Regions from separate parts of the Cellvibrio sp. QJXJ genome, predicted to be linked through region 1. Evidence: predicted binding sites of a transcription regulator. Region 1 holds the regulator's gene; the other holds the start of a gene.

The links. The regulator PhoB, encoded in region 1, activates phosphate uptake and scavenging genes when phosphate is short. The targets are predictions, from matches to a motif close to TGTCATAAANNTGTAACA.
Region 2: a site for PhoB is predicted at 1,257-1,274, ahead of NNX04_RS06200 (choice-of-anchor I family protein). Genes of this name have one in related genera too.

Annotation. Positions count from the first base shown of each region.
Region 1 is NZ_CP101662.1:3,515,332-3,518,753, forward strand. Features, by position in the region: gene phoR (phosphate regulon sensor histidine kinase PhoR) at 1-687, opposite strand, end outside; gene phoB (phosphate regulon transcriptional regulator PhoB) at 835-1,533, opposite strand; gene ubiA (4-hydroxybenzoate octaprenyltransferase) at 1,664-2,530, opposite strand; gene NNX04_RS15245 (chorismate--pyruvate lyase family protein) at 2,695-3,285, opposite strand.
Region 2 is NZ_CP101662.1:1,447,757-1,451,178, reverse strand. Features, by position in the region: gene NNX04_RS06215 (MlaE family ABC transporter permease) at 1-260, opposite strand, end outside; gene NNX04_RS06210 (DUF6164 family protein) at 411-779, shown strand; gene NNX04_RS06205 (DUF393 domain-containing protein) at 817-1,227, opposite strand; gene NNX04_RS06200 (choice-of-anchor I family protein) at 1,378-3,422, shown strand, end outside.

The sequences.
Region 1 (3,422 bases):
GGCGAGGGTTTCCACATAGCCGTTTATCACCGTGAGCGGTGTGCGCAATTCATGGGAGACGTTGGCGATAAAATCCTGACGCATTTTTTCCAAGTTGTGCAGTTGGGTCACATCACGCACCACAATCAATCGCTCCATTTTGCCAAACGGGGTGATTTGGAATTGCAGGTGTTTGGAGGGAAAACGCGGCGAGGGAATTTCCAGCGGCTCGCCGTAATTGCCCTCTTCAAAATAGGCGACAAATTTGGGGTGACGCACAAAATTGATGACCGATTGCCCCTGGTCTTTGGTATTCAACCCAAGCATGCGATGGGCGGCGGGGTTCCAGAAATCCAGATGGCCGCGCGCGTCCAGAATGACCAGCCCGTCTTTGAGTGCTGAGCTGATTTCCTGGATGCGTTTGATCACCGCTTGCAGGTTGTCTTTTTCAATGCGTTGATCGCGCTGCAGTTGGTAGATGTTGTCGAACACCTGCCCCCAGATACCGCTGGCCTCCGGCGGGTGTTCGCTCTCGCGTTTGAGTAGCCACTGGTTCAGGCGGCGCATTTGCCAGAGCATCCACACAATGTAAATGCCACAGCCGAGTAGCATCCACAGCGCGTAGTTGTCGCTGAAAAAACCAATCAGGCTGCAGGTGGCGAGAATAATCAGAATGCGCTGGAGTTCAGCGCTGAAACCTTTTAACAAGGGGGCCTCTCAGTTTCGATCCGTATTCGGCAGCGGGCAAGCCTGCGCGACACGCCGTGAACCCATCCATGGGGGCTAATCGTCGACATCCTGTCTCCGATTGTCGCTCAGGCTTGCCCGCTGCCGAATACTTGCAGCTTAGTGATATCAGGCTTCGATTCGTGTCGAAAAACGATAGCCGGTACCGCGTACAGTTTGGATCAGGTCTTCGTGACCGTCGATGGTCAGGGCTTTGCGCAGGCGGCGGATATGCACATCGACCGTGCGCTCCTCCACATACACATTGCCGCCCCAGACATGATCCAGCAATTGGCTGCGAGTATAGGCTCTTTCCTGGTGGGTGAGAAAAAACTCCAGCAGGCGATATTCAGTGGGGCCCATATCGACTGACTGATCGTGGATGGTGACGCGGTGGCTGGCGGGGTCCAAACACAGACCCTGTACGGTGATGGGGGCGGCGGAAATCTGTGGGTCGGCACGGCGCAATACTGCTTTCAAGCGGGCGACCAATTCACGCGGTGAAAAAGGTTTGGTGATGTAATCGTCGGCGCCAACTTCCAGCCCCTGGATTTTGTTGTCCTCTTCACCTTTGGCGGTGAGCATGATGATGGGAGTATTAGCGGTAACTTCGTCGCGCTTCAGGCGACGCGCGAGTTCAATACCGCTGGTACCGGGCATCATCCAATCGAGCAGGATCAGGTCGGGTTTTTCGTCGATAATCAGGCCGTGAGCGTCCTGCGCGTTACTGGCTTCCAGCACTTGGTACTCGGCCATCTCCAGTGCCACACGCAACATATCGCGAATGGCGGATTCATCGTCGACGATAAGAATTTTGCGACCAGTCATAATCTTCTGCCTAATAAAACTACGGTAGGCTTCACGTTTCATGAAGCTATTGTTGCAGCTTATTTAATAAGCTCAGTGTTACATATTTATGACAAGTCAGAAAATTGTAGCTGCGTGCAGTCGCGTGGGCTTAGTGCCAGTAATAATCCATAGCTAAACCGGCAAATACCGCCACACCCACCCAGTTGTTATTTAAAAAGGCTTTGAAGCAGGCTTCGCGCGCGCGAAAGCGAATCAACCACTGTTGATAGGCAAACAAACCACCCGCCACCGTCAAGCCCAGATAATAGAACAGCCCCAGCTCAAAGCGATTACCCACCAGAATCAGCGCATAGAGCGCCAGGATTTGCAGGATGCCGGTCATCAACCGATCCTGTTCCCCAAACAAGATGGCGGTGGATTTCACGCCGATTTTAAGGTCGTCCTCGCGATCCACCATGGCATAAAAGGTGTCATAGGCCACCGTCCAAAGCACCACGGCGAGGTAAATCAGCCAAATGTTTTCGTGTAGCGAACCGGCCTCGGCCGCATAGGCCATGGGTATTCCCCAGGCAAACGCGGCGCCCAATACCACCTGTGGTAAGTGGGTGTGACGTTTCATAAAGGGATAACAAAAGGCGAGCAGCAGGCCACCCACAGAGAGTTTGATGGTAAGCGGGTTGGTCATCAGCACCAAGGCAAAGGCGATCACGCATAGGCCAATGAATAAAAAAATCGCCTCGCGACTGGAAACTGCGCCGGTGGCGAGTGGGCGATCTTTGGTGCGCGCGACGCTACCGTCGATTTTGCGGTCGGCAAAGTCATTGATTACGCAGCCAGCCGCGCGCATCACAATCACACCCAGGGTAAAAATCACCAGGTTTTTCACGCTGGGTATGCCTTTGGCTGCCAGCCACAGGCTCCAGAGGGTGGGCCAGAGCAGCAGCAATGTGCCTATGGGGCGATCCATGCGCATCAAGCGCCAGTAGAGCGGCAGTGTTTGCTTGAGTTTGCCCATAAACCCGCTAGTCCCGGCCTTTTTAGCCGCTGTTGTACGCGGTTTTGGCGTATCTGTAGTTGCTGTTTTTGGGCTGGCGGCTTTGGTGCCAGCTGCTTTTGCAGTGGCAGGTTTAGCGGAGCGGCGGGGCGTTTTAGGGGTTGTCATAAGCCGATATTCAAATGTTATTGATTATTGATCGATGGTTTATCCTGCAACAACTGAGCGCAGAGCGCGGGTAAAAACACCTCACTCACCAGCAGCGGTTTCCCATCCAATGCAAACACCGAGCGACGTCCCCAGAGTGAGTTCTGGCGGGCGATACTGGCGGGCACATAGCCATCATCGGCGCTAAAGGCGGCTACTGCAATGGGGCTGCGCCGCAAGTGCGGCTGACTAAACAAAAAGGCGCCGAGTGGACGATTGTGCTGTTTGCGCAGGTGGCGCAATTTACCGCTAAGGCTGGACAACGGCAGTACACTGCGCGCAAATACCCATGGCTGGTTGCGACCACACAGAATTACCTCGCGGATTAATGCGCGCGCGGGCCGCGCCATGGCGAGTGCTTGTTGTTCTTCACGGCTGGGGAGGGCGAGATATTGACGCAGAACCTCCAGGTGAAACTGGCCTTGGCTGAGCGCAATCAAACGGGCGGTGAGTGAGCCGCTATCATCCAGCCAAGCGCATAAGGCGCGCGGTGGACGGCTTTGGGGCGGCAGCTGTCGGCGTGGGCGCCAGCGGAAACTGCGGTGGGTGGAAGCTATCGCACTGGGCAAAACTATCTCCTCTGCCTGCTGTGAGCGGGCGCAGTTTATCAGCTTGATTCAGCGCGCGGTGGTGAAAAAGCGCCGTCAAGCCTGCCGCAACCGCCTGCAAGCAGGTAAACTCGCGGCTTGATACCCTAAAGGAGAAG
Region 2 (3,422 bases), 2.1 Mb from region 1:
GCACTGGTATCCAGCGAAATTTGCTGTTGTTCGCACCAGCGCGCGAGTTGCAGCAGAGTAACGGCGAGGCTGGAGTCCCACTGTTTGAGTTCATCGGTGATGAGTGTGATAGTTTTGCTATCCGCAGGGATAGCGGCGCACAGGCCTTCGCCATCGGGAGTATGGCCAAGTTGCCAGTCCCCGCACAGGTGCAGCTGCACCCTGCCAGACGGTGGATCGGCTGCATCAGGTTGTTCAATGTGAAAGAGCAACGCAGTCATCCTTATCTTCCAAATTGAGTGTTAGGGTTGATCATAGTCGCTCTGGCGAAGAAAATGAAACGCACAACATGGCAAGATAATATAAACCGCACACAGAGAACTGTTATCCTCCGCACTTAACACCGTCAATAACAAGATTAACCGGACATTATGGCCAGATTATTATTCAAACTCGCGCAAGTGCCTGACGATGAAGCTCAGGAAATTCGTATGCTGCTCAACGAGCACCAGATTAACTACTATGAAACCGATGCTGGATTTTTCCGCGTAGGGTTGGATGCAATTTGGCTCGCAGATGGCGCACAAGAACAACGAGCGCGGGAATTGATTCACGCCTATCAAGCTGAGCGCGCGATTCGCCAGCAGCAAAATTATGCGCAGTTGGTGGAGGCGGGGCAGGTGCCCAGTCTGTGGCAACATTTTTGTGCGCAACCGCTGCGTTTTATGGCGTTGGTGATTGCGATTATTTTTGTTGCAGGCTTAACCTTGTTGCCCTTTGTTATGCCTGCATTGCAGTAGGCCTTCGTAGTGGTTTATTGGTATTGCTTTGTTGATATTAAAACTTATCGTTGTTGGCAAAACCCAAATTATTAATTTTGGTTCTGCCCAATAGCTTTAATAATAAATTACGCAATGCGCGCAGAATCGGGTAAAGCGCATGGCTTAATCGTTTGGATTTAAACAGCCAATAGTTCAAACGATTAAACAACCCCGAGCGACTGCTCAGCAGCGACAGCATGTAAATTGCATCGGAACCGTAATAGAGTTGCTGCTCCAGTTTCACCACCATACCCTGATCTATATCCCAACCCAGTGCGGTAATCTCATCCATAATGGGCCCTGGCTCGCGCGCATCCCACAGCACCAATTCACCAATATCCTCACGAATACGCACCATGCGGCAGTAGTTGTCGCAGGCGGGGCATTCTTTGTCGTACACCAGTACTACTTGTTGGGTTGTGGTCACTCATCACCTCGGTTTTTGTGTAATCAAGCTGTCATTTATTTGTTGTTTTTCTGTCATCTGGCTGCCGTAACCTTGGCGCGCCAAAAAACATTTATTTACGACAAATAGCCTTGGTTTTATTAACACATGCCTTATTTGAGAACACATAATATGAAACTCATCCAACAAATACCACGCTGGGCAGCGCTGGCCGCTGTGTCATTTAGCCTGGTGGCCTGCGGCGGTGATGACAATGATTCATCCAGCAGTTCATCGATTAGCTCAACCAGCAGTTCAAGCAGCGTGTCGTCATCCAGCGATGCCTCTTCGGTGGACACTATATCTTCGTCGAGCACTTCTGTTGCAACTACAAGTTCTGCAACCACTTCTTCTGCAACTATTAGCTCTGTTGAAAGTTCTTCTTCGTTAAGTGAAAGCAGCAGCTCATCGTCAGTATCTTCAGCCGCCTTGCCGACGCTGGTGCTCAATGAAATGCGCTCGGACGGCGGTGGTTATGACTACATCGAAATCTACAACCCAGGCAATAGCGATTACACCTTCGTCGAAGGCGAATGGGCGGTCAACGATTTAAAAGGTTTTAGTGAGGACAAAGTTCCCGGCGTGTTAATACCGGCGGGCAGTGTCATTCCGGCTAAAGGATTCTTGTTGGTAGCGGTGGATCAAACTGCCGTACCCTTTGGTGCGCCAGAGGGAACCATTATTGGCGGTGCCGCTGAATTTGGTTTGGGTAAAGGCGATACAGCATTGCTGACCCACAAGGGCGAAATTATTGATGAAAAAGGTTGGGCTGCCGGTAGCCATGTAAACACCATTGGCCGTTTGCCCGATGGTGGCGAGTGGCACGATGAAGCTGAAGCGCTGACCGCAACTCCCGGTGTGATTAACGCTTTACCAGTAGTGAACCCACCCGCATCGCAGAGCGATATTGTGATTAACGAAGTGGTATCCAAAGGCCGCGCCGATTTGGATTTTGATTACGTAGAGCTTTACAACAAATCATCCCAACCCTATGTGTTTGCGGAAGGTGAATGGTCGCTGAGCGACAGCGAAAATACTCTTATGCCCATTCCCGGTGGCACTACTATTCCCGGACATGGTTTTCTGGTGTTGTTGACCGATGTAGCCACCGGTGCAAATTTACCCACCAATGCACCGGCCGGTGCAATCACTAACAGCACGGGTGGTTTTGGTATTGGTAAAAACGAAAATATTATTCTGGCGCGTTTTGAAGCGATTATTGATAACGTAAGCCACGGCGACTTTCACGTAAACGCGTACGGTCGCCTGCCAGACGGCGGTGAATTTATCGACTTGGGCGATGGTAGTGCTCCCCAGCTTTACGCATCGCCCGGCCTGAAAAACTTTATGACCCCCGCGTTGAATTTAACCGTGACTACGCTGAATTTTTCCTCGTTTAATGACGACGAAACCACGTTGGAAAATAGTGGTTTCCGTGTATTTGGTTTGAACGCCGATTTAGCCAAAGATGTTGAACCGGAATACATTGCCGTTGCTGCTGACTCAAAAACAGCCTGGGTAACGTTGCAAGAAAACAACGGTGTTGCACGCATTAATCTGGATGGTACCCCGGCTATCACCAATATTTTTCCCTTGGGTTTTAAAGATTACGGTGCAGTAGGCAATGAGATCGACCCGAGTGACCGGGATGATAAAGTCGAGTTTGCCGCGTATCCAAAAGTGTTTGGTATTTATCAGCCTGACGGCATTGCTGCATTTAATGATGGTGGAATGGATTATGTGATTACCGCCAATGAAGGCGATGTGCGCGATTACTACACGAATTTTGAAGAGGGTGTAAAAGTTGCCGATATCACGCTCGACGAATCGGATTTTCCCAATGCCACTGAGCTAAAACAAAATGCGCAGTTGGGCCGTTTGCTGGTGACGCAATTTGCAAAAACCTCCAGCGCGGAAACTGTATTCAGTGAACTGCTGAGTTTTGGTGCGCGTTCATTCAGTATTTGGAATGGCACTACGGGTGAACAGGTGTATGACAGCGGCAATGATTTGGAAGTCCAAGCTAATAGCGCCGGTGTTTACCCGGATGACCGCAGCGATGCCAAAGGTGTTGAGCCGGAGAATCTGGCGATTGGCATGGTTGGTTCCAAGCGGTTTGTATTTGTCGGTTTGGAACGTGCCGATGCGGTAGCGGTGTATGACATCACTGACCTTGG